One region of the Salipiger sp. ABN3_019 genome, then DNA from elsewhere that is predicted to be linked to it. Evidence: riboswitches for the same ligand, from Rfam matches in the RefSeq annotation. Region 1 holds a riboswitch; each other region holds the start of a gene.

Region 1 (10,519 bases):
AAGGACGGCAAAGCGGTCACCCAGATGGCCTATGCCCGCGCCGGGATCGTCACGCCGGAGATGGAGTTCGTCGCCATCCGCGAGAACCTCGGGCGCAAGGCCGCCAAGGCGCAGCTCGAACGCGACGGGCAGGACTGGGGCGCGTCGATCCCTGACCATGTGACGCCGGAGTTCGTGCGCGATGAGATCGCCCGGGGCCGCGCGATCATCCCCGCCAACATCAACCACCCCGAGCTTGAGCCGATGATCATCGGGCGCAACTTTCTGGTGAAGATCAACGCCAATATCGGCAACTCGGCGGTGACCTCCTCGATGGCCGAGGAGGTGGAGAAAATGGTCTGGGCGACGCGCTGGGGGGCCGACACGGTCATGGACCTGTCGACCGGGCGCAACATCCACAACATCCGCGACTGGATCCTGCGCAACGCGCCGGTGCCCATCGGCACGGTGCCGCTCTATCAGGCGCTGGAGAAGGTCGGCGGCATCGCCGAGGACCTGAGCTGGGAGGTGTTTCGCGACACGCTGATCGAGCAGGCCGAGCAGGGGGTGGATTACTTCACCATCCACGCGGGCGTGCGCCTGCACATGATCCCGATGACGGTGAACCGGGTGACCGGGATCGTCAGTCGCGGCGGTTCGATCATGGCCAAATGGTGCCTGCACCACCACCGCGAGAGCTTCCTCTACGAGCATTTCGACGAGATCTGCGAGATCGCGCGGGCCTATGACGTGTCGTTCTCGCTGGGTGACGGGCTGCGCCCCGGATTTATCGCCGACGCCAACGACGAGGCGCAGTTCGCCGAGTTGGAAACGCTGGGCGAGTTGACGCAGGTGGCATGGAAGCACGAGTGTCAGGTGATGATCGAGGGGCCGGGCCATGTGGCCATGCACAAGATCAAGGCCAATATGGACAAGCAGCTTGAGACCTGCGGCGAGGCGCCGTTCTACACGCTCGGGCCGCTCACCACGGATATCGCGCCGGGCTATGATCACATCACCAGCGGCATCGGGGCGGCGATGATCGGTTGGTTCGGCACGGCGATGCTGTGCTACGTGACGCCCAAGGAGCACCTTGGCCTGCCGGACCGCGACGATGTGAAGACCGGGGTGATCACCTATAAGATCGCCGCCCATGCCGCCGATCTCGCCAAGGGCCACCCGGCGGCGCAGATCCGCGACGATGCGCTTTCGCGCGCCCGCTTCGAGTTCCGCTGGGAGGATCAGTTCAATCTCGCGCTCGATCCCGACACGGCGCGGTCCATGCATGACGAGACCCTTCCCAAGGAGGCGCATAAGGTGGCGCATTTCTGCTCCATGTGCGGGCCGAAGTTCTGCTCGATGCGGATCAGCCACGACATCCGCGCCGAGGCCCAGAAAGAGGGCATGGCGAAGATGGCCGAAAAATTTCGCGAAGGCGGCGCGCTTTATCTGCCGCTGAAGGAGGACAAGGCATGACATCCGGACTGCTGTTGAAGGAGATGCGCGACACCAATCCGCTGGTGCAATGCATCACCAACTACGTGGCGATGAACATCGCCGCGAACGTGCTGCTGGCGGCGGGGGCCTCGCCGGCCATGGTCTCGGACGCCGAGGAGGCTGGCGAGTTCGCGGGTATCGCCCATGCGCTGACGGTCAACATCGGCACTTTGTCCGAGCCTTTCGTCGAAGGGATGCGCGCGGCCATCGCCGGGGCGCAGGCGGCGGGCAAGCCATGGGTGCTTGATCCGGTGGCCTGTCAGGCGACCGGGCTGCGGCGGCGGGTCTCGGCCGAACTGCTGGCGCTGAAGCCGACGGTGGTGCGCGGCAATGCCTCCGAAATCCTCTCGCTCGCCGGAGAGGTCAGTCGCGGGCAGGGCGTCGACGGGCGCGACGGGGTGGAGGCCGCCGAGGCCGCCGCCCGCGCGCTGGCGCGGCAGACCGGCGGTGTGGTGGCGGTGACCGGGGCGGTGGATTTCGTCACCGACGGCAGCCGCGGCGTGCGGATCGGCGGCGGCTCGCCTTGGATGCCGCTGAACACCGCGCTTGGCTGTTCGCTCACCGGCCTTTGCGGGGCTTATGTGGGGCTCGGCGGCGACCCGTTCGAGGCCACCGTCGCGGCGCTCTCTCACTACGCCGTGGCCGGGAGCCACGCGCATGAGGATGCGACGGGGCCGGGTAGTTTCGCGCCCCGCTTCCTCGACGCGCTGCATGCGCTGACGCCCGAGGCGCTGGACGCCGGGGCCGATCTGCGGGTGCTGGAGGATGCCGAATGAGGCGCTTTGACCTGTCGGTCTATCTGGTACTTGATCCCGGCCTCTGCGCCGGGATCGGCATGGTCGAAACGGCGCGGCTGGCGGTGCAGGGCGGCGCCACGATGGTGCAACTGCGCGACAAGGACGGCGGCACCGTGCGAATGATCGAGACCGGGCGGGCGCTGAAGGCGGCGCTGGCGGGCTCTGGCGCGCTGCTCATCGTCAATGACGACGTCGAGGCTGCGCGGGTGATCGGCGCGGATGGGCTGCACGTGGGGCAGGGCGATATGACCCCCGCCGAGGCGCGGGCGCGGGTCGGCCCGGAGATGCTGCTGGGGCTCTCGGTGGAAAGCCCGGAACTGGCGCGGGCGGCTCCGCCCGCGCTGGTGGATTATGTGGGAGCCGGGCCGGTCTTTGCCACGCCCACCAAGCCCGACCACAAGCAGCCCGTGGGCTGGGATGGGCTGGCGGCGCAGGTGGCGGCGTGCCCGGTGCCCGCGGTGGCCATCGGCGGGCTGAAGGCGCATCATGCCGCGCCCGCGAAAGAGGCGGGAGCGCAGGGCCTTGCCGTGGTCTCTGCGATCTGCGGCCAGCCGGACCCTGCGGCAGCGGCGCGGGAGATTGCCCGCGCCTGGGCCGCGGCCTAGCCCCACATCTCGTGAAAATGGTGCAGCGGCCCGTGGCCGCCGCCCACCTGCAGCCGGTCCGACGCGGCCAGCGCGCCTTGCAGGTAGCGCTTCGCCTCGTCCACTGCCTCGGGCAGCGTCTTGCGTGGCAGCAGCGCGGCGATGGCGGCGGAGAGCGTGCAGCCGGTGCCGTGGTCGTTCTTGGTGGCGATGCGCGGCGCGCTGTAACTGCGGGTCTGGCCCTGCCACCACAGAAGGTCGGTGCTCTCGGGGCTGCCGGTCAGATGGCCGCCCTTGAGCAGCACCGCCTCTGGTCCCATGGCGGCCAGCGCGGGCAGTTCCTTGACCATCTCCTCAGCGCTCCAGTCCTCGCCGCGCGAGAGCAGCACGGCCGCCTCGGGCAGGTTGGGGGTGATCAGCGTCGCCAGCGGCACCAGATCCGCGCGCAGCGCCGCGACCGCCTCGGGGTCGAGCAGCGCGTCGCCGCTTTTGGCCACCATCACCGGATCGAACACGATGTTGCGCGCGCCATGGGGCCGCAACCGCTCGGCCACGGCGCGGATGATCCCGGCGTTGGCGACCATGCCGATCTTCACCGCGTCGACCCGCACATCGTCGAAGACCGCGTCGATCTGCGCCGCGACGAACTCTGGCGGCAGCGCCTCGACCGCGCGCACCCCGCGCGTGTTCTGCGCGACCACGGCGGTGATCACGCTCATGCCGTAGGCACGGTTGGCGCTGAAGGCCTTGAGATCGGCCTGAATCCCCGCACCGCCCGAGGGGTCGGTGCCCGCGATGGTCAGCACGTTGGGGATGCGGGGTGGCATAGGGGAAGTTGTGTCGGGGGTGTTCAAGGGCGCGGCCTCCATAAATGAGGCCGGCGAGGGCATGCGGTCAGCTCCACCTGTCCCTTCGCCGGCATGATCCGGATCAGGTTCAAAGGGTCACTGCGCCGCACGCATGCCAGCAGTATCTCAGCCCCTTGCCGGGACCCCCCTAGGTGCGGAGGACCCTAGCAGATGCGGCCGGGTGCGAAAGCCCAAAGGCTGCAGAGAGCCGGGGGCGCTGCCCCCGGACCCCCGGGATATTTGCGTCTAGACGAAGCGGCAAGCGCTTCGGCAGGGCGTTATGCGCCCCAGGTTTTGCGCAGCACGCGCAGCCAGTTGCCGGAGCAGAGCTTTTCCATCAGCGCGGCGTCGAAGCCATGGGCGGTCATGGCGGCGCGCAGATTGGGCAGACCGGCGATGTCGGTGATGCCCTCGGGCACCGTCGCACCGTCGAAATCCGAGCCGAAGCCGACGCGGTCCTCGCCCAGTTTCTCGATCAAATGGTCGAAGTGGCGCAGCACCACGTCGAGGCTGCAGGAGGGATCGATCCGCCCGTCGGGGCGCAGGAAGGCCGAGGCGAAGTTGACGCCGACCATACCGTCGCTCTCGGCGATCATCGCAAGCTGGCGGTCGGTGAGGTTGCGCGCATGCGGGGTGACCGCATAGGCGTTGGAATGGGTGGCGACCAGCGGCGCATCGGTCAGCGCGGCCACATCGTCGACGCCCTTTTCGTTGAGATGCGACAGGTCGATCATGATCTTGAGATCATTGCATTCCTTGACCAGCCGCTTGCCCGCTTCGGAGAGCCCGTCGCCGATATCCGGCGTCGAGGGGAAGCGGAAGGGCACGCCATTGCCGAAGATCGTCGGGCGCGACCAGACCGGGCCGAGCGAGCGCAGCCCACGGGCGTGCAGCTCGTGCAGTTCGCTCAGGTCCGGGCCGATCGCTTCGGCGCCCTCGAGGTGCAGCACAGCGGCCATCTTGGGGCCGGTCAGCGCGACCTCGATCTCGGCGGCGGTGGTGCAGGGGGTGATGGCGCCCGCCTCGGCCAGCGCCTCGAAGGCCTCGACCCCCTTCCACGTGGTCTCCAGCGCCTCGGCATGGGGGATCATGTCGGGCAGCGGCAGGTCGTATTGCGGCTGCGCCATCGCGTCCATGTCGTCGCCCGACTTCGAGGGGCTGGGCACGAAGACCGCGAAAAAGCCACCGCCGAACCCGCCCGAGCGCGCGCGCGGCAGGTCAATGTGGCCGCTGCTCAGCCCGCCGACCACGTCGCTGGCACTGACGGCGCCGCGCAGCAGGCGCAGCAGCAGATCATTATGGCCGTCAAAGATGGGCGGGGTCTGGGCAAGGCTCATAGGGGAACTTTCGCGAGTTGGAGGTCAGAGAATGAGATAGCCGAGGGCAAGCACCCATGCCGACAGCAGAAGCAGCATGCAGATCATGTAGCTGCCGTTCCAGCGCAGACCGACGTGGCGGGCGCTGACGTTGCCGAAACTTCCCACCAGCAGCGTGGTGGCGGTGAAGGGCGAACTGATGCCGCCCAAGGCCCAGCCCGCGGTGATCGACACCACGATGGCCTCGGGCGCGACGCCAAGCTCGGAGGCGGCGGGCACCAGCGGCGCGATCAGCGTCACGGCAAGGATCGGGTTCATGCCAAGCTGGCCAAGCAGCGGGATGATCCAGACGAAGCTGACCAGCACCAGCGCGGGCGGCAGGTCTTCGGGATGGAAGCCCGAGGCCTTGACCAGCGGTGCGAGCAGCGGCGCGCCGACGGTGCCAATGAAACCGGCCATCATCAGCAGCGTCACCTCGCCACGATAGGCGGGCAGTTCGGTGAAGGCGAAGGTGCGGGCGCGCTCGCGCAGCGGCGGATTGCCCTCGCGCTTTTGCAGCAGCGCCCAGGCTGCGGCCATACAGGGCACCACCAGCAGCACCAGCGCGATGATGCGCAGGCCGGTGAGGCTTTGCAGGATCAGCACCGAGACCACCAGCAGACCCAGCAGGATCAGCAGCGGTGCCATCAGCGCCCAACTGCCCTCGGGCGCAGCGCGGGGGGCGGGCGGATGCGACAGCTTGGGCTTGAAGATCGTGTCGAGCGCCCAGCCGGTCAGGGTGATCAGCGCCGAGGTGCCGATCGCCGGCAGCACCACAGAGCCCCAGCTGGTGCCCGGGATCAGCGCGGTGGTGATGGCGATGGAAAAGGACATGGGCGACCACGGCAGCGAGGCGACGAACCCGCGCTGGATCGCGAGCAGCATGCGGCGGGTGCGATGGGTGCGGATTTCTTCGTCGGGCTCATCCGCCGCCGCGGCGGTGGCGAGGCTGCCGAGCAGCGCGATGGCCCCGTAGTTGAGCAGCAAGGCGAAGGCCTGCCCGCCAAGCGTGAGCGCCAGATAACGCCGCCCCGGCGGCTGCAGCGCGAGGAAATTGCCCGCGGCACGGATTGAGCTGGCCTGCTGCGCGGCGCTGCGCAGCGTGGCGAGCGCGGCGAAGAAAGCGGCGATGAACCCGGCGGAGTGGAAGGCGTTCAGCAGCACCGGCTGCCAGCCTTCGACGCGCCAGACCAAGGCGAGGCTGAGCGCGATGGCGAGGCCCACGAAGAACCGCCGCCCCGGCGCGACCTGCGTCGCCAGCAGCGCCACCACCAGCGTCACGGCGGGGACCAATGCGTAATCGAGCCCGGAGGAGACCAGATGCCATTCCTTGAGGATGAGCAGACAGGTGATCAGGATCAGCAGGGCGCCGATCAGACGGTCGGTCAGGCTGGGAGGGGAGGCAGGGGTCTTCGACAGGCTTATGGGCACGTGTGGGGTCCAGTCTCGTGCGGGCTTTAGTCCGGACATAGACCACTGTTGACCGGCAAGGGCAATGCCCCTGCGTCATCGTCGCGGCGGGTGTTTTCCGGGGCGCCGCGCGCACTGAAGAGGGGTTTTGCCTTTGGCGCAGGCAGCGCGAGCGCGAAAAGGTCCGGATATGCCGCCGCGATGGCGCCGTCAAAAAAGCTTCATGGAACCGACATGGAACTAAGTCCGAAGCGTCACAGCCTCGATACCGTTCGGGGCGACATAGCGCCCCGGACAGTCTGGGGGAACCATGCTCACCGTCGAGAAACTGACGAAGCGCTTCGGCGCGAACACCGCCGTGGACAACGCGAGCTTTACCGTCGACCGGCCGATGATGATCGGCATCATCGGCCGGTCGGGCGCGGGCAAGTCGACCTTCCTGCGGATGATGAACCGGCTGACCGATGCGACCGAGGGGCGTTTGCTGTTCGAGGGCCGCGACGTGCTGCAGCTGAAGGGCGGGGACAAGCGCCTGTGGCAGTCCGACTGCGCGATGATCTTCCAGCAGTTCAACCTTGTGCCGCGCATGGATGTGGTGTCGAACGTGCTGCATGGCACGCTGGCGCGGCGCAGCACGCTGTCGACCATGTTCAACCTCTACCCGCGCGAGGACGTGCACCGCGCCATCGACATTCTCGAGCGGCTCGGCATCGCCGCCCATGCCGCCAAACGCGCCGAGGCGCTTTCGGGTGGTCAGCAGCAGCGCGTCGCCATTGCGCGCGCCCTGATGCAGGACCCCAAGGTGATCCTCGCCGACGAGCCCATTGCCTCGCTCGATCCGATGAACGCCCAGCTGGTGATGGACAGCCTGCGCCGCATTCACGAGGAAGACGGCCGCATGGTGATCGCCAACCTGCACACGCTGGATACGGCGCGGCGCTATTGCGACCGGGTCATCGGCATGCGCGACGGGCGCATCGTCTTTGACGGCACCCCGGCGCAGCTGACCACCGGCGTCGCGCGCGACATCTACGGCGCTGGCGCCGATTTTTCGGAAAACGCCACCTCCACCGAAATCCGCGACCCGGTGGTCGCGACGGAAATCCGGGCTGCGGAAGTCGCGGTCTGATCACCAGGGGCCCATCGGGACGGGTCCAATTCCTTATATGAGGGACAGAAGATGAAGAAACTGATCGCAGCCGCTCTGGCCAGCACCATGCTCGTGGGCGCCGCCCAAGCGCAGGAAATCTCCGAGTTCCGTCTCGGCATCCTCGGCGGCGAGAACGCGCAGGACCGTCTGGCCTCGAACCAGTGCTACGCCGAGAAGATCGCCGCGGCGCTTGGCGTCGAGGTGAAGATCTTCACCCCCGCCGACTACAATGGCGTGATGCAGGGCCTGCTGGGCGGCACCATCGACGCGGCATGGATGGGCGCCTCCTCCTACGCCGGCACCTATATCGCCGACCCCGAAGCGGTCGAGCCGGTTCTGGTCAAGCAGAACGCCGACGGCTCCATCGGCTACTATTCGATCGGCTTTGCCCGCGCCGACAGCGGCGTGACCTCGCTCGACGACCTGAAGGGCAAGGAGTTTGGCTTTGGTGATCCGAACTCGACCTCGGGCTACCTGATCCCCTCGATCGAGATCGCCGAAGCGGGCTACTCGATGGAGCCGGGCGATTACTTCTCCGACGTCGTCTTCACCGGCGGCCACGAGCAGACCATCGTCGCGGTCAACAACGGTGACGTCGACGCGGGCGTGACCTGGGCCGACGGTCAGGGCAACTGGGAAGACGGCTACAACTCGGGCGCGCTGCGCAAGGCGGTGGACGCGGGCCTCGTCGACATGAACGATCTGGTGCAGATCTGGCAGTCGAACGTGATCCCCGAAGGCCCCTTCGTGATGCGCAAGGCGCTGCCGCAGTCGGTCAAGGACAGTGTCACCGAGCTGACCGCCAACCTCTGGGAAGAAGACCCCGATTGCGCCTACGGCGTGGCGGCGGGCGATGCCAAGGATTTCATCCCGGTGACCCACAAAGAGTATGAGTCGATCGTCGCGGCCCGCCGCTCGAAGATCAACTGATCGCAGACCACCTGAGGGGCCCCGCCGATGCGCGGGGTCCCTTTACGTTTCCCGGACCGCTGCCGCCCGAATGCGCCGCCCCAGACGGGGCGCGGCCGGGCCGGGCGCGGGCCAGCCGCAGGACCGCCGCATGACCCAGTATCCCGATGCCCCCCATGATCCGCGCGCCAATTACCTCGCGCTGATGGCCCGCAAGCGCCTCTACGGCGGGCTGACGCTTGCGATTTTCGCGCTGCTGATGATTTCGGGCTTCACGCTGGCCGACAGCCGCAACGCGGGCGGCTTCTGGGGCGGGCTGCCGCAAATCTTCGATTTTCCCGCCGACGTCCTGCGCGACACGCTGCCCAAGCTCGACCGGCTGCCGGGGCACCTTGTCGAATATTTCCCGGCGCTGGTGGAGACGATCAATATCGCCGCCTGCTCGACTCTGATCGGTGCGGCGGCGGCGATGATCCTCTCGCTGCTCTCGACCCGCGGGCTGGCGCGCTGGCCACGACTGATCCCGGTCTTCCGCCGCGTCATGGACATCCTGCGCGCGGTGCCCGAAATCGTGATCGCGCTGGTGCTGATCTTCGTGCTGGGCGGCGGGCCGGTGCCCGCGATGATCGCCATCGCGCTGCACACCGCCGGGGCGCTCGGCAAGCTCTTCTCCGAGGTCAATGAGAACGCTGACCTCAAGCCTGTCGAGGGGCTCTCGTCGGTGGGCGCAAGCTGGCTGCAGCGCATGTGGCTGGGCGTGGTGCCGCAGGTGGCGCCGAATTACTTCAGCTACGCGCTGCTGCGCTTCGAGATCAACATCCGCGCCTCCGCCATCCTCGGCTTCGTCGGCGCAGGCGGCATCGGCTACGAGCTGCGCAACGCCATGGCCTGGGGGCAGGGGCGTTTCGACGAGGCCGCCGCCATTTTCATCCTGCTGTTCGCGACCATCGTCGTCTTTGACCAACTGTCGAGCCATGTGCGCAACGCCATGATCTCGTCCAAGAAAGGAGGCCACTGAGATGGCCGACGCCGCGCTCTACGCCTCCGCCGACCGGCAGTTCGCCCGCAAGCGGCTGGTTTCCTTCGGCCTGCCCTTGGTGGTGCTGGCCTATCTCACCTACATCTTCTTCGCCTTTGACATCGCCGGCTTGTCGGAGCGCGCGCGCTGGGACAACGCCCGCACGCTGCTGTCGGACATCTGGAGCTACAAGACCCATGTCACGCGCGACAACCGCAGCGGCGGCGTCGCGGTGGCGATCGAGGGTGAGCGCAAGGGCGAATACCCCGAAGGCATGGGGCCCGACTGGGTGATCCCGCAGCCCGATGGCAGCACGCGCGTGATGCTGAAGGACGGGCAGGAGGTGATCCTGCTGCCGGAAAATGGCTTCCGCTGGGAGGTGCCGGGCTATGGTCTGATCGAGGCGCGTCTCGAAGGGCGCACATTGGTGAGCAACCTTCCCGAGGAGAGGCTGCCCGACTGGATTTCCGCCTCGTCCTCGCGCCTGCAAGTCACCGCCGATGGCGCGCGGGTGGCGCTGACCCGTTCGAAAACCGAGCTTTTCCGCTATTTCCCGGGCTGGGAGCTGTTCTTCTTCACCCTCGACAGCCCCTATCACGGGCATGGTCTGGCAGAGATCCTCTTTGGTGCGCAGATCGACCCGGCGCGCGGCAATCTCGTCGGTGCGTGGCAGGATTTCTGGGGCAATGAGATGTGGCGCCATGCCGATGTGGCCTGGGCGCTGTTCGAGACGATCCTGATGGCCTTCCTCGGCACCATGGGGGCAGCGATCGTGGCGCTGCCGCTGGCTTTCCTGTCGGCCAAGAACTTTGCGCCGCTGGCAGCGGTGCGCTTTGCCATGCGCCGGGTGTTCGATTTTCTGCGCGGGGTGGATGGGCTGATCTGGACCATCGTGCTCAGCCGCGCCTTTGGGCCCGGGCCGCTGACCGGGGCGCTGGCGATCCTGCTGACCGACACCGGCAGTTTCGGCAA
Region 2 (10,519 bases), on a different contig from region 1:
CGTCATTCCGGGGGTGCTGCGGCCCGCGCCTTTGCCTGGCGCGCTGCCAGCGAGTTCCAGCCGTCGTTGCGGCGACCTGTCGGCTCGTAGCGGGTCCGCTGCTTACCGGCCCGCCGCTTCTTCGGAGGCGCCTTGTCCTGCTCGGCCTTGATGTATTCCAGCACCGCGCTCAGATGCTTGTTCTCGGTGATCGCGGCATGGCTGACACGCTGGTCTTTGTCGAACACGGAGTAGGGCAGCGACACGCCTTTCCAGCGGACCTCGAACCGGCCATCGGGGAACTCGTAGGTGTCGACATACTTGCCAGGCAGTGCGCGCGTGATGTCGTTCTCCGCAAGGATGATGCGCTGCCGCTCATAGGAAAAGGCCAGTTGCCTGGTGACATAGCGCTCATCGCGGAAGCACAGGATCTCTCGCAGACGTTCCGGTTCCATGTTCAGGGACCGGTGCAGGTTGTCGGCCCGTAGCGGCACCTTGGCGAACTTCGCATTATGGCGCGCCAAGAACCTTGGCAGGATCGCGTTGCCGGCTGCCATGTCGCAGACGCCCGCCAGCCGTAGTTCCTTCACCAGCCGATCCTGTAGGGTACGGTTCGCGCGCTCGACGCGGCCCTTTGCCTGGCTGCTGTTTGCACAGAGGATCTCGATGTTCAGATCGTTCAGCGCCCGACCGAACTGGGTCATGCCATGGCCCGACTTCGCTCCTTGCTTGGCGACACGGAACACCGAGTGCTTGTCGGAATAGAAGGCCACGGGCCGGCCGTGCGCCGCGAGATACCGCTCGAGCGCGCCGAAATAGCTGAAGGTGCTCTCAGAGGCTACAAACTCCAGGTGCATCAGCGTGCTGGTGGCGTCGTCGACAAAGGCCAGCAACGTGCAGGCCGGACCGCGTTCCTCGAACCAGGCGTGATCAGAGCCGTCTATCTGCACGAGCTCGCCATAGCAGTCTCGGCGCCGGCGCGGCTGGTGAAACGTTCTGCGCTGATTGCGCGACAGCCAGATGCCGGCATCCTGCATCCATTTGCGCAAGGTCTCCCGCGACACCTTCAGGCCATGGTCTTCCGCCAACTTCTCGGCTGCGAACGTGGGCCCAAAGTCGGCGTAGCGCTCACGGATCAGCGTCAGCGCAAACTCACGCACCGCGGGATCGATCCGGTTGTTGGACGGACGTCCGCGGGCCTTGTGCCGGATCGCCGCCGGACCATCGGCCTGGAACGTCTTCAGAAGCCGGTGAACCTGCCTTCGACTCAAGCCCAGGACCGAGGCCGCCGCCACCGCAGACATCCGGCCTTGCACCACATCACTCAGGACTTCGATCCGGTTCAGCTCGCGCTCGCTCATGACCACCAATCCCACGGCCGCACTCCAATCCTGCCCAATCAGGGGAGTGTGACACTTCAGCTTTGCTCATGTGAGACATTCTAACTTGGCGCTTACAGTTATGCTGCGTATAAGGATAATTATGTACAAATGCAGGTGACCCAGGCGCGGCGCGTGCCGGGCCGGGATCGATCGGGCACGGCGCTTTGTTCATTCCTTCACAACATGCTGGACGATTGCGAAGACTGCCAATAGATTTGACTAATTTTGGCGGAGTTGTTATTCGCGACCTTACCGTTGGGGTGCCTTTGAAAGGCTGAGAGGCGTGATCGCGCTAACCCATCGAACCTGATCCGGGCAATTCCGGCGTAGGGAACGGTCTATAGCGAACAGACGTTTTCCATGCGCGGTGCCCTTGTGTCTGAAGGAGCAGCCGTTGGCGCATATCGCATTGAGCATCGCCGGATCCGACAGTGGCGGAGGGGCGGGCATTCAGGCCGACCTCAAGACCATGTCCGCACTCGGCGTCTACGGCGCCAGCGTCCTGACCGCGGTCACCGCCCAGAGCACCCGCGCCGTCACCGCGGTGCATACCATCCCCGAAGCGATCATCACGGCGCAGATCGACGCGGTGCTGAACGATCTCGACGTGCGCGCGATCAAGATCGGCATGCTGGCGTCGCCGGGGATCATCGACTGCGTGAGCCGCGCCATCGCCGGCTTCGGCGGCGCGGTGGTGCTTGATCCGGTGATGATCGCCAAGTCCGGTGACGCGCTGCTGGCGCCCGACGCGGTGGGTGCGCTGCGCCGGGCGCTGATGCTGCGTGCCAGCGTGCTCACCCCCAACCTGCCCGAGGCGGCGGCGCTGCTGCAGGGCCCGGTGGCGTCCTCGGTGCCCGAGATGGCCCAACAGGGCAAGGCGCTCTGCGCCATGGGCGCGCAGGCGGTGCTGATGAAGGGCGGCCATGCCAGCGGCGAGATCTGCGAGGATCTGCTGATCGCCGGCGGCGAGGTGCTCGCCCGCTTCGCCGCGCCACGCCAGCACACCCGCAACACCCATGGCACCGGCTGCACGCTGTCGTCGGCCATCGCCGCCGGGCTGGCGCGCGGGCTGCCACTGGCCGAGGCCACCGCCGAGGCGCATGGCTACGTGCAGCAGGCGATCGCTGCGGCGGACGGGCTGAACGTCGGGCACGGCCACGGGCCCCTGCACCATTTCCACCGGGTCTGGCAGTGATGGTGATGTACTCGGTCATCGGTTCGGGCGTGGCCGGACTTGCCGTCGCCAGCGAGCTTTCGGCGCGCGGCGCCGAGGTGCAGGTCTTCGATTCCGCCGGCCCGCCCGGCCCGCATGGCTGCTCGTGGTGGGCGGGCGGCATGCTGGCGCCTTGGTGCGAATATGAAAACGCCGAAGAGCCGGTGCTGCGCCTCGGCCAGCAGGCGCTCGACTGGTGGCAGGCGCGCACCACGGTCACCTGCCGCGGCACGCTGGTCGTCGTCGGGCGGCGCGACCTGCCCGACCTGCGCCGCTTTGCCCGCCGCACTACGGGCTTCCGCGAGGTCGGCCCCGAGCTGGCCGAGCTCGAACCCGACCTGCCCGGCTTCGCGCAGGGCCTGTTCTTCGAGGACGAGGCGCATCCCAGCCCGCGGCAGGCGCTGAGCGACCTGCACGAGGGGCTGCGGGCGCGCGGCGTCCGCTTCCACCGCGAGGCAGCACCGGCGGATCTGCCCAATGCCATCGACTGCCGCGGCCTCGCCGCGCGCGATGCCCTGCCCGACCTGCGCGGGGTCAAGGGCGAGATGCTGGTGATCCGTTGCCCCGACGTGACGCGGTCGCGCCCGGTGCGGCTGCTGCACCCGCGCATCCCGCTCTATGTCGTGCCGCGCGGAGATGGCGTCTACATGCTCGGCGCGACGATGATCGAAAGCGAGGACCGGCGCCGGATCACCGCGCGCTCGATGCTGGAACTGCTCAGCGCCGCCTATGCGCTGAACCCCGCCTTCGGCGAGGCCGAGGTGCTGGAGATCGGCGTCGACCTGCGCCCGGCCTTCCCCGACAACCTGCCGCGCATCCGGCGGATCGGCGGCCGGATCTACGCCAACGGCCTCTATCGCCACGGCTACCTGCTGGCCCCGGCGCTGGCGCGCGGCGTGGCCGACCTTGCCCTCAGCAACACCTGAACGGAGATGGTCGATGAAGATCGTGATTAACGGCGCGCCGCAGGAGGTGACCGCCACGACGCTCGCCGCGCTGCTCGAAGAGCGCGGCCTTGCCGGGCGCGTCGCCACGGCGGTGAACGAGGAATTCGTGCCCGCCGCGCTGCGCGCCACGCACAGGCTGCGCGACGGCGACCGGGTAGAGGTCCTCGCCCCCGTGCAGGGAGGATGAGCATGAAACGCTTCTATGGCACCGAGCTGCCCAACCCGCTGATGTTGGGCACCGCGCAATACCCCAGCCCCGCCATCCTCGAACAGGCCTTCCGCGCCAGCGGCGCCGGGGTGGCGACGGTCTCGCTGCGCCGCGAGGGTGCCGAGGGGGCGGGCACCGCCTTCTGGAACATGATCGAGGATCTGGGCGTGCTCGTGCTGCCCAACACCGCCGGCTGCCACGCGGTCAAGGAGGCGGTCACCACCGCCCATATGGCGCGCGAGGTCTTTGGCACGCGCTGGATCAAGCTCGAGCTGATCGGTCACACCGACAGCCTTCAGCCCGATGTCTTCCAGCTGGTCGAGGCGGCGCGGATCCTCGCCGGCGACGGCTTTCAGGTGTTTCCCTACACCACCGAGGATCTGATCGTCGCCGAGCGCCTGCTTGCCGCCGGCTGCGAGGTGCTGATGCCCTGGGGTGCGCCGATCGGCTCGGGGCGCGGGCTGAACAACCCCTATGCGCTGCGCGCGATGCGCGCCGAATTCCCCGAGGTGCCGCTGGTGGTCGATGCCGGCATCGGCCTTCCGAGCCACGCCGCACAGGCGATGGAGCTTGGCTATGACGCGGTGCTGCTGACCACCGCCGTCGCCCGCGCCGGTGATCCCGTCGCCATGGCAACCGCCATGATGCGCGCAATCGAGGCGGGCCGGCTGGCCCATAGGGCCGATCCGATCGAGGCGCGCGACATGGCCGAGGCCTCAACCCCCGTCATCGGAAAGGCGTTCCTGTCATGAGCCTCGACCGGTTCTACCCGATTTTCGACCATTCGGACTGGCTACGGCGGATGCTCCCGCTCGGCATACGGCTGGTGCAGTTGCGCATCAAGGACCAGCCCGGGGACGTCGTGCGGACCCAGATCGCCCTCTCCCGCGATCTGTGCCGGGCGCATGGCGCGGTGCTGGTGGTCAACGATTATTGGCAGGAGGCCATCGAGCTCGGCTGCGACTGGCTGCACCTCGGGCAGGAGGATCTCGACAGCGCCGATCTCGCAGCCATCCGCCGCGCCGGGATCAAACTCGGCGTCTCGACCCATGACGACGACGAGCTCGAGCGCGTGCTGGCGATGGAGCCGGATTACGTGGCGCTCGGCCCGGTCTACCCGACGATCCTGAAGAAGATGAAATGGCACCGGCAGGGGCTGCCACGCGTCACCGAATGGAAGGCGCGCGTCGGCACGACGCCGCTGGTGGCTATCGGTGGCATGTCGGTCGAGCGCGCCGACGGGGTGTTCGTGGCCGGGGCCGACATCGTCTCGGCGGTGACCGACATCACGCTGAACGCCGATCCCGAGGCCCGCGTCCGCCAGTGGCTCGAGGCGACGCGATGAGCCGCTACGCCCGCCAGACGATCCTGCCCGAGGTTGGCGAGAGCGGCCAGCGCCGGCTGGCCGGGGCGCGCGTGCTGGTGGTCGGCGCGGGCGGGCTCGGTGCGCCGGTGCTGCCGCTGCTGGCCGGGGCGGGCGTGGGCCGGATCACCATCGTCGATGGCGACGTGGTGAGCCTGTCGAACCTGCACCGCCAGACCCTGTTCACCGAGGCCGACTGCGAGCGGCCCAAGGCGCAGGTGGCCGCCGAGCGCTGCCGCGCGATCAACCCCGAGATTGCCATCGAGGCCCTGCCCCACCGCCTGCCCCCCGCCAACGCGCCGGAGCTGGTCGCCGATGCCGATCTCGTCCTCGACTGCGCCGACAGCTACGCGGTCAGCTACAAGCTGAGCGACCAGTGCCTTGCCGAAGGCGTGCCGCTGATCAGCGCCTCGGCGCTGGGACTGGCGGGCTATGTCGGCGGCTTTTGCGGCGGCGCGCCCTCGCTGCGCGCGCTGTTTCCCGACGCGCCCGACAGCGGCGCGAGTTGCGCAAGCGCGGGGGTGCTTGGCCCCGTGGTCGGCACGCTCGGCGCCATGCAGGCACAGATGGCGCTCAACGCCCTGCTGGGTCTGTCGCCGCCGCCGCTCGGGCTGATGGTGAACTACGACGGGCTGGGCCTGCGTTCCTCGAGTTTCCGCTTCGACGGCGCGCCGGAACCCGCGCGCGGCTTCCGCTTCGTCGCGGCATCGCAGCTGCGGGCCGTGGACCATATCGTCGACCTGCGCACCGAGGGCGCCCTGCTGCACCCGCAGGCGGTGCGCGCCGGGGCCGCCGACCTCGCCGCGCAACCGCCCGCCCCCGGCACCCGGCTTGCGCTCTGCTGCGCCACCGGCCTGCGCGCCTGGCGCGCGGCGGAACGGATTTCCGAAACCTGGCCCGGCGAGATCGTTCTCGTCGCGGCCTCCGCCTCATGAACCCCCGGAGGAGACCCCCAGTGAAACCCCTGTTGACCGCCCTCGCCCTTCTGACCGCCAGCCCCGCGCTGGCGGCAGACAAGATGACCCTGCTCCTCGACTGGTTCGTCAACCCCGACCACGGCCCGATCGTCATCGCCCAGGAGAAGGGTTATTTCGCCGAAGAGGATCTCGAGGTCGAGATCGTCGCCCCCGCCGACCCCTCGGCACCGCCGCGGCTTGTCGCCGCCGGGCAGGCCGATCTGGCGGTGTCGTACCAGCCGCAGCTGCACCTGCAAATCCACGAGGGGCTGCCGCTGAGGCGCGTCGGCACACTGGTCGCGACGCCGCTGAACTGCCTGCTGGTGCTGAAGGACGGCCCGGTGCAGGAGCTCGCCGATCTCAGGGGCCGCAAGGTCGGCTTCTCGGTCGCCGGGGTCGAAGAGGCGGTGCTGGGCGCGATGCTCGGCCGCCACGGCGTCACCCCCGAGGAGATCGAGATGATCAACGTCAACTTCTCGCTCTCGCCCGCGCTGATGTCGGGGCAGGTTGATGCGGTGATCGGCGCCTTCCGCAACTTCGAGCTGAACCAGATGGAGATCGAAGGCGTCGAGGGCCGCTGTTTCTACATCGAGGAAGAGGGCGTGCCGCCCTATGACGAGCTGATCTACGTCGCCAACCCCGAGCGCATGGACGCGGGCAAGATCGCCCGCTTCCTCGCCGCCACCGAGAAGGCGACGCAGTTCATCATCAACAACCCCGAAGAGAGCTGGGAGATTTTCTCCGCCACCTCTCCCGAGCTGCAGGACGAGCTGAACGCCCGAGCCTGGCAGGACACGCTGCCCCGCTTCGCGCTGCGCCCGGCGGCCTTTGACGCGGGGCGCTACGCCCGCTTCGAGACCTTCTTGCTCGACAGTGGCATGATCGACGCGCTGAACCACGTCGGCGACATCGCCATCGATGTGACCGCGCAATGAGCCTGGATTATGGTCGTGCCTTCGCCGGGATGCGCGCCCAGGCGGGCGACGCATGGCGGGCGTATACCCGCCACGCCTTCGTCGCGGGGCTCAGCGACGGCAGCCTGCCGCGTGAGGCCTTTCTTCATTACCTGCGGCAGGATTACGTCTTCCTCGTCCACTTCTCGCGGGCCTGGGCGCTTGCCGTGGTGAAATCGGAAACCCACGCGGAAATGCTCGCTGCCGTGGGCACGGTGAACGCGCTGGTGGCCGAGGAGATGCAATTGCACGTCGAGCTCTGCGCGCAGGCCGGCATCCCCGCCGAGCAGCTCTTCGCCACCGCCGAACGTCCGGAGAACCTCGCCTACACGCGCTTCGTACTGGAAGCGGGCTACAGCGGCGATCTGCTCGACCTTCTGGCCGCGCTCGCGCCCTGCGTAATGGGCTACGGCGAGATCGGCGCAAGGCTGCATGCCGAGGCCACCTCACAGCTCTACGCCGACTGGATCGGCACCTACGCGGGCGCGGATTACCAGCAAAGCTGCGTTGCCGTCGGCGCGTTGCTCGACAGCGCGCTCGTTTGCAGGTTGGGGCCGGAATTCGACGCATCGCCGCGATGGGAGCGGCTGTGCCGGACCTTCCGCACCGCCACCGAGCTCGAGGTCCAGTTCTGGCAAATGGGCCTGAACTCCGTGAGCCCAGCCCCGGGGATCACGCTTGCGGGACGGGCGAGCATCGACGGCGCCCACCTCTTCGCGCCGCTGACCCTGACGTTGTCCGCCGGGCGCTGGACCTGTCTGCTCGGCGGCTCGGGCGTCGGGAAGTCCACGATGCTGCGGCTGATCTGCGGCTTGCCAACCGGCGCGCGGTTCGAAGGAACGATCACCGCCACCGACGCCGCGCCGATCCCCGGCCGGGTGGCCTACATGGCGCAGGACGACCTGCTGCTGCCTTGGGCGAGTGTCTCGGACAACATCCGGCTTGGGGCGCGTCTCCGGGGCCATCCGGCGGATACCGAAGGCCTCTCGTATATCCTCGACCGGGTCGGGCTCTCCGGCCACGCTCACAAGAAACCCGGCACCCTCTCCGGTGGGCAGCGCCAGCGCGTCGCCCTGGCACGGACCCTGATGGAGGACAAGCCGATCATCCTGCTCGACGAGCCCTTCTCCGCCCTCGATGCGCAGACACGCGCCGCCATGCAGGATCTGGCAGTCGATCTGCTTGAGGACAAGACGGTTCTGGTCGTCACCCACGATCCCGCCGAGGCCGCGCGGCTCGGCCATGCGATCCTCGTGCTGACCCCTGCAGGCGTGACCACCTGCCCGCCCCCTGACGCGCAGGTGCCCCGCCCGGTCGATGATCTCGAGACCCTGCAATGCCAGGCGGCGCTGCTGCGGCACCTTCGGGACGCCGCGTGATGAAACATGGCGCCGCCCTTCTGGCAATCGGCTTTGCCCTGCTGCTCTGGCAGGGCATCGTCACCCTGACCGGCCTACCGAAATTCATCCTGCCCGGCCCTCTGCTTGTGGCCGAGACCTGGTGGATCAACCGCGCGCTCATCGCCGAGCACACGCTGGTCACCGCGATGGAAGTGCTGATCGGCCTCGGGATCGGTACCGCGCTCGGCATCGCGAGCGCCATCTACCTTGCCAGCTCGCGGATCGCGCGGCTGGTGATCCAACCCATCCTGGTCTTCACCCAGGCGCTGCCGGTCTTCGCCCTCGCGCCGATCCTGACGCTGTGGCTCGGCTTCGGCCTTGGCTCGAAGATCGCCATGGCCGTGCTGATCATCTACTTCCCGGTCACTGCGTCATTTTGCGACGGCCTCCTGCGGACGCCGCAGGGGCTGCTCGACCTCGCACAGACCATGCAGGCAGGCCGCTGGCGGACGCTTAGGCTGATCCGCATTCCCGCAGCGCTGCCCTCGCTGGCCTCCGGCATTCGCCTGGCCGCGGTCTACGCGCCGATCGGCGCGGTGATCGGCGAATGGGTCGGCGCCTCGCGCGGGCTCGGCTACCTGATGCTGCTGGCCAATGGCCGGGCCAAGACCGACCTGATGTTCGCCGCGATGCTGACGCTCGGGATCTTCGCGGTGCTGCTGCACCTTGCGGTGCACGTAGCGACCAGACGCCTGGCGCTCAGCGAGCGAAATTGACCCTTGGCCTCGAGGTCTGGACCAGAACGCGCCTCAATTGAGCCGGACACGAGGTGCGCGCTACCCTCAGGTGCGACTTCCATTAGAAAACAAATGGTTTTCTAATGGAGAGCGTCTACCATGGGAGCGGTTTACGCGCAACTGAGCGTCAAGGAACGCGTCCAGATCGAACGCTGGAAGCTGGCAAAGTTCCTTGTTCGGAAGATGGCGCGCGTGCTGCAGCGCTCGAAAGCCACCATTTACCGCGAGATCAAGCGGAACTGGTTCAGCGATGAGTGCCTGCCGGGCTACGATGGTTACTACGGCGCCGCTGCGCATCGGCAGGCCATCGATCGGCGCGCCGGCCAGCGGAAGCTGATCCGGCATCCGCAGCGTCGAAATCAGGTCGTTGAGCGCGTCAAGAACGGCTGGACCCCCGAGCGGATCGGCGACCGATTGATCCACGAAGGTGCGACGCTCCGGGTCTGCCAGGAGACGATCTACCGTATTTCCTCGAAGGAAGGCATAGCGCAGGAGCTCTGGTGGTACCTGCCCGAGCACCGCAGTGCTCGCCGTCCGCGCTGAGCCCGCAGGCGCCGTGCGCCAAAATTCGATTGTGATGTCAGCATCCTGTTCTGCCCGGACGACGTCGCACACGGTAGGGAATTCGGTCATTGATGGAGTGGATACCTCCTCCATGTTGGTGCGTTTCAACATCACCATCTTGGCACATCGCGATGCCGTTGCGGGGTGAGGTATCCACACCATCGGTCTCCATCAGTAATTTCAAAAAAGACCCCTTATCGGGTCACGCTTTGGATCATACCGAAGGAAAGACATTCCAATGCCATGACTGGCCACGGTCGAGACAGGGCGATTACCCCATGTTTTGCGTCCCCTCGCCCTGGCAGAAAGGCACAATCGAGAACACCAACCGCTGGCTTCCAAGGCAGCTTGACGTCGCTGCCATGACAGAGCTCGAGCTGAAGCAACTCTGCGACCAACTCAACAACACGCCTCTCAAGTGCCGCGGATGGAAGACCCCGGCCGAGGTCTTCCGAGAAAAGATGATGGAGGAAATCGGTCCACGCCCCTACCGTCGCAGGTAATGGGAGTCGCGCTTCAGATTGCGCACGCTGCCGCCGATGATCTCGGCTGCAAGTGGTGGTGCCGGTTACCCGACGGTTTCGAGACCGAGGAAATCCCGCATGCGGATCGCCTGACAGCTGGCCATCTCCCGGCCGGGAACGGTGGGGATGCCGGCCAGGCGGGCGCTCTTCAGCAATGTGGTCTCTTCCGGGTCCGTGAGCGCGTCGGCCACGCACCGCGCGCCCGCGATCAGCGCCGTGCCGAAGGGGGGCGGCGCGGCGCCCGGGCTCCCGGCGGGCGAGGCGTTCACGAGGATGTCCGCGCGGTCCGGCAA
Region 3 (10,519 bases), 1.5 Mb from region 1:
GGCTGGCTGGTGCTGGCCGGGCTGGCGATGATCAGCCGCGTGCCCACGTGGTCGTTCAAGACCACGCGCATCTCGCGCCAGAACGTCAAATACGTGCTGGTCGGTGTGGCATTTGTCGGCGCCGCGGTGCTGACCTACGCATGGATCACTCTCGCGCTCTTCTGTGCGGCCTATCTGGTGGCGGTGGTGATCATGCTTCCGAAGAAACGTATGCGCGGCAGCGCGCCCGACTGAGCGGGACTGAGCAGGGAGGCCAAGATGGCCACAGACGAAGAGTGGGTCTATGACGAGGCCAGCGGCGAGTGGAAGCCCGCCTCCGAGGTGGCTGCGGCTGCGGTGGTCGAGGTGCGTGACGCCGCGGGCAACCTGCTGGCCGATGGCGATCAGGTGGTGCTGGTCAAGGACTTGAAGGTGAAGGGCGCGGGGCAGACGCTGAAGCAGGGCACGGTGATCCGTTCGATCCGGCTCACCGAAAATCCCGAAGAGATCGACTGTCGCCACGACACGATCAAGGGTCTGGTCCTGCGCACCGAGTTCGTGAAGAAGCGCTAATGCGGCTCTTCCGGCCCCGGTGCCACCCCAAAGCAAAAGCGCTCCCCGAGGGGAGCGCTTTGTCGTTTCCGCGATGGCATGGCGCCGATCAGAACTTCATCGACAGGCCGACGTTCAGCGCATTGGTCTTGATGTCGGTCTTCAGCGTGCCGCCCTCGTCGAGATCGGCCTCGTTCCACGAGTAGGTGAACTGATACTCGCCGTAGACCGACCATGTGTCGTTGATCGGATAGCTCACGCCAGCAAGCAGGCGCGCGGCGGGGCCGGTGTACTGATACTCGAAGGTATCATCCGTGCCACCGGTGGTGGCCACTTCGACGTGCGGCACCGCAACACCAAGACCTGCACCGGCGAAGGGGGTCAGCTTGCCCCACTGCTCGGGCCAGCGGCGCATCGCGTTGACGGTCAGGATGTTGATGCCGTCGGTGAACTCCAGCGTCGAGAAGCCGGCATCGTCGCGGTCGTCCTCATTGGCATAGACCTTGGCGTGGGTGAATTCGAGCGCCCAGCCAAAGGTGTCGTTTTGCCACCAAGTGCCGCGCAGACCCCAGTAGGGGGGCATCTCGAAGGATTTGCCTTCCCAGCCGATCAGCTCGTCGAAATCGGCACCGGTGCCGGGATACTCGCCGGTGATGCGGCTGTGCGGCGCGGTTTGCCAGCCGGTATAGACCGAGGCTTCGAAGTCTTGCGCGAAGGCGGGTGCGGCGAGGCCGAGACCAAGCAGCGTGGTGGGCAGAATCAGGGCTTTCATGGCCTTGCCTCCATTTTGGGGAACATCTCTTAACTGGCTAATATCTTCCGCTGTGGCAGGGTTTCAACCGCGACACATCGGCACTCTGATGGATGTGACTGTTATGTTTGCTTTACGGACGATGGGCGGGCCGATAATACAGCCTATGGAAATGCTGCGTTCTTGCGCGGCCTTATCTGCGTGTCGGCCGGCCGCGAAACCGGCCTCTGAGGAATGGAGAAGACCCCGTGTCACAAGCAGAAGATCACGAAGGCACCAGAAGAGATTTTCTCTTCTATGCCACCGGCGGTGCCGGCGTAGTCGCCACTGGCGCGGCCGTCTGGCCGCTGGTCAACCAGATGAACCCGTCGGCGGACGTCCGTGCGTTGAGCACCATCCGTGTTGACGTGTCCGGGGTGGAGTCCGGCAGTCAGCTTACGGTCAAATGGCTCGGCAAACCGGTGTTCATCCGGCGCCGGACCGAAGCGGAAATTGAGGAAGCCCGCTCGGTCACCATGGACCAACTCGTCGATGCCGAAGCCAGGAACGAGAATATCGCCGCCGGTGCAGACGCCACTGACGAGAACCGCACCCTTGACGAGGCAGGGGAGTGGCTGGTCATGATGGGCGTGTGTACGCATCTGGGATGTGTGCCTCTGGGCAATGCGGGCGAGTATACTGCGGGCGGCGTCGGAGGCTGGTTCTGCCCCTGCCATGGTTCGCACTACGACACGGCCGGACGCATTCGCAAGGGCCCGGCGCCGCAGAACCTTCACGTTCCCGTGGCTTCCTTCGTGGAAGAAACCACGATCCTGCTGGGCTAAGGGGAGGCGCTCATGTCTGGAATTCCGCACGATCACTACGAACCGAAGACCGGCGGCGAACGCTGGGTGCACAAGCGCCTGCCCATCGTCGGTCTGCTTTACGACACCATCATGATCCCCACACCCAAGAATTTGAACTGGATGTGGATCTGGGGGATCATCCTGACCTTCTGTCTGGCGCTGCAGATCATCACCGGCATCGTGCTGGTGATGCATTACACGCCGCATGTGGACATGGCCTTCGCGTCGATCGAGCATATCATGCGCGACGTGAACGGCGGCTACATGCTGCGCTACCTGCACATGAACGGCGCGTCGCTGTTCTTTGTGGCGGTCTATGCGCATATCTTCCGCGGGCTCTACTACGGCTCGTACAAGGCCCCGCGCGAGATCACCTGGATCATCGGCATGCTGATCTACCTCGCGATGATGGGCACCGCCTTCATGGGCTACGTGCTGCCGTGGGGACAGATGTCCTTCTGGGGCGCGACGGTGATCACCGGCCTGTTCGGCGCGATCCCCTTCATCGGCGAGGCGATCCAGACTTGGCTTCTGGGTGGACCGGCGGTCGACAACGCCACGCTGAACCGCTTCTTCTCGCTGCACTACCTGCTGCCCTTCGTCATCGCGGCGCTGGTGGCGGTGCACATCTGGGCCTTCCACACCACCGGCAACAACAACCCCACGGGTGTTGAGGTTCGCCGCACCTCGAAGGCGGATGCCGAGAAGGACACCGTGCCGTTCTGGCCGTATTACGTGATCAAGGACCTCTTCGCTCTGGCGGTGATCCTTGCCGTGTTCTTCGCCATCGTCGGCTTCATGCCGAACTACCTTGGCCACCCCGACAACTACATCGAGGCCAACCCGCTGGCGACGCCCGCGCACATCGTGCCGGAATGGTACTTCCTGCCGTTCTACGCGATCCTGCGTGCCTTCACCTCGGAAGTCTGGGTCGTTCAGATCGCCTCCTTCATCACCGGCGGTATCGTCGATGCGAAGTTCTTCGGCGTGCTGGCGATGTTCGGTGCGATCATCGCGATGGCGCTGGCCCCCTGGCTCGACACCTCCTCGGTGCGCTCGGGCAAGTACCGCCCGCAGTTTAAGTGGTGGTTCTGGCTGCTGGTGATCGACTTCATCGCGCTGATGTGGCTTGGCGCCATGCCCGCGGAAGAGCCCTACGCCAGCTTCTCGCTGATCGGGGCGGCTTATTGGTTCGGCTATTTCTTCGTGATCCTGCCGCTTCTGGGCGTGATCGAGAAGCCGCTGCCGCAGCCCGCGACCATCGAGGAAGACTTCGAGGCGCATTACGGCAAGTCCTCGGACAAGGGCGCGACTTCGTCCGCCCCGGCCGAGTAAGAGAAAGGACCCAAGAGTCATGTTCAAGAAACTTGCCCTTTCCGCCGTCACGGCCCTAGGTCTGGCATCCGGCAGCGCCTTTGCTGCCGGTGAGGGTGGACACGTCGAGGACTTCTCGTTCTCCTTCGAAGGTCCCTTCGGCGCCTATGATCAGGCCCAGCTGCAGCGCGGTCTGCAGGTCTACACAGAGGTCTGCTCGGCCTGTCACGGCCTGCGCTACGTGCCGCTGCGCACTCTGGGCGACGAGGGTGGCCCCGGCCTGCCCGAAGATCAGGTGCGTGCCTATGCGGCGCAGAACTTCGAAGTGTTCGACGAAGAGCTGGACGACTACCGTCCGGCAATTCCCACCGACCACTTCCCGGTCAACGATGGCGTCGGCGCCCCCGACCTGTCGCTGATGGCCAAGGCGCGTGCAGGCTTCCACGGCCCGTACGGCACCGGCCTGTCGCAGCTCTTCAACGGCATGGGCGGCGCCGAATACATCGCCTCGCTGCTCACCGGCTACACCGGCGAGGAGAAGGTCGAGGCCGGCACCACCTTCTACGAGAACACCGCCTTCTCGACCGGCTGGATCGCCATGGCCCCGCCGTTGGTGGGCGAGGATGTGGAGTTTGCCGATGGTCACTCGAACGAGCTGCATCACGAGGCGCAGGACGTTGCGGCCTTCCTGATGTGGACCGCCGAGCCGAAGATGATGGCGCGCAAGCAGGCGGGCTTTGCCGGGGTGATCTTCCTGACGCTGCTGTCGGTGCTGCTCTATCTGACCAACAAGCGCATCTGGCGCCCGCTCAAGCACAAGGCGGAGTGATCTTCGCTTGATGTGAATGGAAAGGCTCCGCTGGCTGGCGGGGCCTTTTGCTTTGGGGCACTCGCTCGGCTCGCGCTGCGCTAAAGCCCGAGATAGGCCCGCAGCGCCTCTGGCGGGGCGTCGAACAATTCGTCCGTTTGCACCGGAGGATGCGCCACGCCATCCGCCACGAACACCGTCTCTTCGGCGAAGCGGCGGGCGTCCTGCGGGTCGTGGCTGACCAGCAGCACCAGCGCGCCCAGCTCGCCCGCCACCTCCTGCACCAGATCCAGCATCTGCGCCTTCAGCGCGGGCCCGAGCGCGGCGAAGGGCTCGTCCAGCGCGAGGATCGGCCGCGCCTGAAGCAGCACGCGCGCCAGCGCGGCACGGCTCTGCTGCCCGCCTGACAGCGCGCCGGGCTTGCGCGCCGCGAGCCCGCCGAGGCCGACGCGCTCCAGCGCTTCGTCGACCTTGCGGCGCTCGTCTGCGGTCAGCCGCCCGCCGCCGGGGCGCAGCGCCAGCCCCAGATTGCGCGCGAGGCTCAGGTGCGGGAAGAGGTTGTTCTCTTGAAAGAGCATGGCCACGGGGCGCTTGTCGGGCGGCGAGGCGGTGATGTCCTGGCCCTGCCAGAGCAGGCGGCCCGCCTTGGGCGCGAGGAACCCGGCAATCAGGTCAAGCAGCGTCGACTTGCCCGCGCCCGAGGGGCCGATGATTGCCACGCGCCGTGCGGGCGGCAGCGACAGGTCGGCCGAAAGGTTGTAGTCGCCCTCGGTGTAGCGCAGGGCCTCAAGTGTCAGCATTGGCGCGGCCTCCCCGGTCGCAGAGCCAGAAGGCCCCGAAGCTGAAAAGCAGCAGCAACAGCGCCGCGCCCGCTGCCGCTTGCATCTGGTAAGAGCCCATTAGTCGGTAGACCTGCAGCGGCAGCGTCGCGCGGTCGGGATCGGCGAACAGGGCGATGACGCCGAGATCGCCGATCGACAGCGCGGCGGTGAGCCCGGCGGCAAAGCCCAGCGGTCGGCGGAGCCGCGGCAGCAGCACAAGGCGCAGCCACGCGAGCGGGGTCAGCCCCAGCGCCTGCGCCAGCCGTGCGTAGTCGGTACGCACAGCTTCGGCTTCTGGCCGCAGGATGCGCAGCGCGAAGGGCAGGGCGACCAGCGCGTTCACCAAGGTGGTGACGGGCAGTGCCAGCGACAGCGGGTTGGCGAAGGGGCGGACGATCAGGAAGAGGCCGGTGCCCAGCACCAGCGGCGAGACGGCGATGCCCACGAGCCCCAGCCACTCGCCCCAGCGAGTGGATAGCGGCAGCGCCCAGAGCAGGCACAGGAGCGTCGAGGCCAGCGCCACGGTCAGTGAATTCCACGCTGCCTCCCAGCTGCTGGCGCCCAGTTGCAGCAGCCCGGGCAGGCCGCGCGCCACCACCATGCCGAGCGGCGTCAGCAGGAAGAGCGCGGCGAGGGCGATCCACGCGATGTCCGCCGCCCGGGAGAGCCCCGCACGCCCGTCCCAGCGGGTCACCATCCTGTCGAGTCCCGCACCAAAGCCGCCGCCGGTGCCAAGCCGCAGCGCCACCAGCCCCGCCGCCAGTGCCAGCGCCAGCTGGATCACCGAGAGCAGCGCCGCGCGGCCGAGGTCGAAATCAAAGCGCACCGCCTGATAGATCGCCAGCTCGACGGTGGTGGCGCGCGGGCCGCCGCCCAGCGTCAGCGCCACCGCAAAGCTCGACAGGCAGATCACGAAGATCACCGCGAAGGCCCCGGGCGCGATGCGCAGCACCATGGGCGCCTCGAGGGTGCGCAGCATCGCCCATGGCGAGAGCCCCAGCGAGGCGGCGAGGCGAAAGCGTTCGGCGGGGATCGCCAGCCAGCCCTGCAGCAGCAGCCGGGTCGCCAACGGCAGGTTGAAGAACACATGCGCCAGCACAACGCCATGCAGGCCGTAGATGCTGAAGCCGGGCAGTCCGACCGCCCGCAGCGCCGCGTTGACCATGCCGTTCTGGCCGAAGACCGCCAGCAGCCCCAGCACCGCCACGATCGTCGGCAGGATGAACGGCGCACCCAGAAGCGAGATCAGCAGCCCGCGCCCCGGAAAGCGCCGTCGTGCCAGCGCGCGGGCAACCGGGATCGCCAGCGCGACCGAGAACAGTGCCGAAAGACAGGCCTGCCAGAGTGTGAAGCGCAACGCCTGCCAGTCGCCGGGGCCAAGGCTGCCCCAGCCACCAGCCCGCGCCAGCACCGCCGCGACCGGGCCCAGCACCAGTGCCAGCACCAGCCCGCCCGCGGCAAGCGCCGCGATTATTGCGAGAGGCCGCGACGCCATGCCTCGATCGCCTCATCCCGCAGCGCGGCGGCCTCGTCCTCGGAGTAGAACAGCACCTTGCTTGGCAGTTCGAGCTCCTTGAACCCTTCGGGCCAGTCCTCATGCGGCAGGGCGGCGGGGAAGGACCAGTTGCCGGTCGCGATCATCTGCTGGAACTCGGGCGTCAGGATGAAATCCATGAAGTCCTGCGCCAGCTCCGGCTGATCGGTGGTGGCGACCTTTGCGGCCAGTTCGACCATGAAATAATTGCCCTCGGGGAAGATCAGCGCCTTCTTGGTGTGATCGTCCTCGGCGATGATGTGATAGGCGGGCGAGGTGGTGTAGCTCAGCACCATGTCGGCCTCGCCATCGGTGAAAAGGCCGTAGCTTTCCGACCAGCCCTTGGTGACGGTGAGGATCTTCGGCGCCAGCTTGCGCCATGCGTCCTCGGCCCCATCGCCAAACACCGCTTGGGCCCAGAGCGCCATCGCGAGGCCCGAGATCGAACTGCGCGGGTCCTGAATGACGATCTTCAGATCATCCGGCGCGTCGAGCAGCTCGGCAAAGCTGGTGGGCGGCTCGGACAGGCGGGTGGTGTCGTAGATGAAGGCCGTCTCGCCGTAGTTGTAGGGAAGGAAGGTGTCGTCGGTCCAGTCGATCGGCAGGGTGAGCGGCGAGAGGTCCACGCCATGCGGCGCGAAGAGGCCGCTTTCGCGGGCCTTCTTGGTCACATCGGTGTTGAGGCCAAAGACCACATCGGCCTCGGTCTGATCACCTTCGAGCAGCAGACGCGGCAGCAGGTCGCCGGGTTTGAACTGCAGATCGCAGCCGCAGCGCGCTTCGAACATCTCTTCGATCTTTGGGCCGGGGCCCCATTCCGAGACGACGTAATCGCCTGCGTAGACGGTCAGAACGGGCTCTTGCGCCAGCGCCGTGCTGGCAAAGAGACATCCCGCTGCAAAACTGATGGCCTTCATGGCATCCTCCAAATTTGCGGCGAGAGGGCAAGATGGGCCGGGGCGCGCGGGGCCTTGGGCCGTGACCTTCCCTCCGCCGGTGTTAACCGGGTCAGGTTCAACGGGTTCGCGTGGGTCGCATCTCAGCCGGCGCGGATCGCGCGGCACCCCGAGGTAGCGCAAGACCTAGCCGGGGGCGGGGCCTCTGACAAGGGAATTGCGCGCGGTGCCCCGCGTCGTCCAGTGTCGTCCGGTGTCGTCCCGTGTCGCTGTTTGTTGCGGAAATTCCTTGAGACAGGGGCCGCGCTGGCCTAACAGGCTTGGCGAGCAGACCCCGCGGCCCGACACAGGAGACATCCCCATGAGCCTCAACACTTTCGGCCATCTCTTCCGTGTGACCACATGGGGCGAAAGCCATGGCCCGGCGCTTGGCGCGACGGTGGATGGCTGCCCGCCGGGTGTGAAGATCGACGAGGCCGCGCTTCAGCACTGGATGGACCTGCGCAAGCCGGGCCAGAACAAATACACCACCCAGCGGCGCGAGCCCGACGCGGTGAAAATCCTCTCCGGCGTCTTCGAAGGGCAGACCACGGGCACGCCGGTGCAGCTGATGATCGAGAACACCGACCAGCGGTCCAAGGATTACTCCGAGATCGCGGCCAAGTTCCGCCCCGGGCACGCCGACATCACCTATCACCAGAAGTACGGCATCCGCGATTACCGCGGCGGCGGGCGTTCTTCGGCGCGCGAGACGGCGGCGCGGGTGGCTGCGGGCGGTCTGGCGCGGGCGGCGCTGGCCGAGCTGGCGCCGAGCGTGTCGATCACTGGCTACATGGTGCAGATGGGCCCGCAGGCGATCGACCGCTCGCGCTTTGACTGGGACGAGATCGCCCGCAACCCGTTCTGGTGCCCCGATGCCGAAACCGCCGAGGGCTGGGCGGATTATCTCGACGGCCTGCGCAAGTCCGGCGACAGCGTCGGCGCGGTGATCGAGGTGGTCGCGCGCGGCGTCCCCGCGGGGCTGGGCGCGCCGATTTACGGCAAGCTCGACACTGATCTGGCGGCGGCGATGATGTCGATCAACGCGGTGAAGGGTGTGGAAATCGGCGAAGGCATGGCTGCGGCGGCGCTGACCGGCTCTGCCAATGCCGACGAGATCACCATGGGGCCGGATGGGCCGGTATACAGTTCGAACCACGCGGGCGGCGTGCTGGGCGGGATTTCCACCGGCCAGGACGTGGTGGTGCGTTTCGCGGTGAAGCCGACGTCTTCGATCCTGACGCCGCGCAAGACGCTGACGGTGGACGGCGAGGAAACCGACATCGTCACCAAGGGCCGCCACGATCCCTGCGTCGGCATTCGCGCGGTGCCGGTAGGCGAGGCGATGATGGCCTGTGTCATCCTTGATCACCTCTTGCTGCACCGTGGTCAGATCGGCACCAATCGCGGTCAGATCGGCTGATCTGGGCGCCTCCGCCTCCGCCTCTGCCACTGCCACTGCCTCTGGCGCAGTCGCTTTTGCCTGTGGTGTCAGGCGGGCCACGCAGTTGAGGGACGGGGGCGTCAGAGCTGCTCAGCCCGGGCCGCGGAGACGCGCAAGAAGCCCCCGCGTTAGAACTCTTCCCAGCTTACGTCATCGCCCGCGACGGCGCGCTTCGGCGCGGGCTGGGATTGGGCAGCCGGAACCGAAGGCGGCGCAGGCTCGAAGCTTTCGATGGGCGCGGCCACTGGTGTGACATCTTGAGTTTCCGCAGCTTCGACGCCCATAAAGCGATTGAGCTGCGTGGAGAGGCGTTCCGCTTCGCTGCTGAGTTGGTCGCTTGCGGTGCTGGTCTCGCCGACCATCGCGGCGTTCTGTTGCGTGACCTTGTCCAGTTCGGCCACGCCCACGTTGATTTCCTGAAGTCCTGCCGCTTGCTCCTTGGCGGCGGTGGCAATCTCGGCGACCAGATCAGAAACCTCGCTGACATTGCGCACGATGTCCGAGAGCGCGGTGCCCGTCTGTTCCACCAATTGCCCGCCATCCTTCACCTGCTGCGAGCTGTTGGACACCAGCGCTTTGATCTCTCTCGCCAACTCCGAGGCGCGCTGTGCCAGAGAGCGGACCTCTGAGGCGACGACCGAGAAGCCTTTGCCCGACTCTCCGGCACGGGCCGCTTCGACGCCCGCGTTGAGCGCCAGAAGATTGGTCTGGAAGGCGATGTCGTCGATCACACCGATGATCTGGGTGATCTGGTCGGAAGAGGCGGCGATGGAGCCCATGGCCGTCAGCGCCTTTTCCATTACGGCGCCGCCTTCCTCGGCGCGGCGGCGTCCTTCGCCCACGCGGCGGTCGGCATCTTCGGCACGCTCTGCGGCGGCGCGTACGCTGGACGAGAGCTGCTCTAGTGCGGCGGCGGACTCCTCGAGCGTGGCGGCCTGTACCTCGGATCGACGGGACATTTCCCGCGACATGGAAGAGAGTTCCTGAGAGTTGCGCTGGACCGTGTCGGTGGAGGCGCGCAGCGAGGCGACAAGGCTGCTGATGCCCTGTGCAAGCGCATTGAAATTCTCGCACAGGCGCACGGCGCTGTCGCCCAAGAGACGCCAGTCGGTCGCGTCGAGCCTATGGTCCGTCTCGCCGCGGGTCAGCCCGCCCATGGCGTCACCAAGGGCGCTGAAAAGCGCGAGCCTCTGGTCGTTGGCGGCCTGTTCCTCGGCACGGTCGGCTTCGGCCTGCTGCAGGCGGTCGCGCAGCGCCTCGAGGTTGCGGGCGATGGACCCAGCCTCGTCGCCGCGGTCAAGCCCTTCGATCTCGGTCTCGAAGTCTTGCTGGGCAATGCGCTCGACGCTGCGGGCAGCGGTTTGGAAGGGGCGCGCGAGCAGTTTGCCAAAGACCACGACGCAGATCAGCGACAGGGTCACGGCGAGACCATTCGCGCCGATCAGCAGCAGGAAGCCTGTATCCATCGCGGTCCGCGCCATGCTGTCTGCTCGCTCGGCCTGCGTACGCAGCGCATCGCGCATCTCACTGATCTCT

What was found. Region 1 has a riboswitch for thiamine pyrophosphate ahead of thiD (bifunctional hydroxymethylpyrimidine kinase/phosphomethylpyrimidine kinase). Riboswitches for the same ligand answer to the same signal wherever they lie in the genome.
Region 2: it holds a riboswitch for thiamine pyrophosphate, as region 1 does, so the genes downstream of both, thiD (bifunctional hydroxymethylpyrimidine kinase/phosphomethylpyrimidine kinase) here and thiD (bifunctional hydroxymethylpyrimidine kinase/phosphomethylpyrimidine kinase) in region 1, are expected to answer to the same signal.
Region 3: it holds a riboswitch for thiamine pyrophosphate, as region 1 does, so the genes downstream of both, ACXAD2_RS13530 (thiamine ABC transporter substrate-binding protein) here and thiD (bifunctional hydroxymethylpyrimidine kinase/phosphomethylpyrimidine kinase) in region 1, are expected to answer to the same signal.

What each region holds. Positions count from the first base shown of each region.
Region 1 is NZ_JBSWTP010000009.1:2,612,516-2,623,034, reverse strand. Features, by position in the region: gene thiC (phosphomethylpyrimidine synthase ThiC) at 1-1,455, shown strand, start outside; gene thiM (hydroxyethylthiazole kinase) at 1,452-2,252, shown strand; gene thiE (thiamine phosphate synthase) at 2,249-2,878, shown strand; gene thiD (bifunctional hydroxymethylpyrimidine kinase/phosphomethylpyrimidine kinase) at 2,875-3,684, opposite strand; TPP riboswitch at 3,747-3,865, opposite strand; gene ACXAD2_RS20840 (dipeptidase) at 3,984-5,042, opposite strand; gene ACXAD2_RS20835 (hypothetical protein) at 5,067-6,491, opposite strand; gene phnC (phosphonate ABC transporter ATP-binding protein) at 6,781-7,599, shown strand; gene phnD (phosphonate ABC transporter substrate-binding protein) at 7,651-8,550, shown strand; gene phnE (phosphonate ABC transporter, permease protein PhnE) at 8,681-9,547, shown strand; gene phnE (phosphonate ABC transporter, permease protein PhnE) at 9,549-10,519, shown strand, end outside.
Region 2 is NZ_JBSWTP010000002.1:62,236-72,754, forward strand. Features, by position in the region: gene ACXAD2_RS01975 (ISNCY family transposase) at 3-1,355, opposite strand; TPP riboswitch at 1,608-1,711, shown strand; gene thiD (bifunctional hydroxymethylpyrimidine kinase/phosphomethylpyrimidine kinase) at 1,756-2,556, shown strand; gene ACXAD2_RS01985 (FAD-dependent oxidoreductase) at 2,556-3,500, shown strand; gene thiS (sulfur carrier protein ThiS) at 3,514-3,708, shown strand; gene ACXAD2_RS01995 (thiazole synthase) at 3,711-4,481, shown strand; gene ACXAD2_RS02000 (thiamine phosphate synthase) at 4,478-5,074, shown strand; gene ACXAD2_RS02005 (HesA/MoeB/ThiF family protein) at 5,071-6,027, shown strand; gene ACXAD2_RS02010 (ABC transporter substrate-binding protein) at 6,048-6,983, shown strand; partial or broken gene tenA (thiaminase II) at 6,980-7,648, shown strand; gene ACXAD2_RS02020 (ABC transporter ATP-binding protein) at 7,655-8,380, shown strand; gene ACXAD2_RS02025 (ABC transporter permease) at 8,380-9,117, shown strand; partial or broken gene ACXAD2_RS02030 (transposase) at 9,238-10,205, shown strand; gene ACXAD2_RS02035 (shikimate dehydrogenase family protein) at 10,271-10,519, opposite strand, start outside.
Region 3 is NZ_JBSWTP010000009.1:1,109,844-1,120,362, forward strand. Features, by position in the region: gene pssA (CDP-diacylglycerol--serine O-phosphatidyltransferase) at 1-234, shown strand, start outside; gene ACXAD2_RS13495 (alkylphosphonate utilization protein) at 259-552, shown strand; gene ACXAD2_RS13500 (outer membrane protein) at 641-1,303, opposite strand; gene petA (ubiquinol-cytochrome c reductase iron-sulfur subunit) at 1,531-2,106, shown strand; gene petB (cytochrome b) at 2,119-3,462, shown strand; gene ACXAD2_RS13515 (cytochrome c1) at 3,482-4,270, shown strand; gene ACXAD2_RS13520 (thiamine ABC transporter ATP-binding protein) at 4,351-5,049, opposite strand; gene ACXAD2_RS13525 (thiamine/thiamine pyrophosphate ABC transporter permease ThiP) at 5,036-6,565, opposite strand; gene ACXAD2_RS13530 (thiamine ABC transporter substrate-binding protein) at 6,541-7,521, opposite strand; TPP riboswitch at 7,573-7,682, opposite strand; gene aroC (chorismate synthase) at 7,862-8,962, shown strand; gene ACXAD2_RS13540 (methyl-accepting chemotaxis protein) at 9,112-10,519, opposite strand, start outside.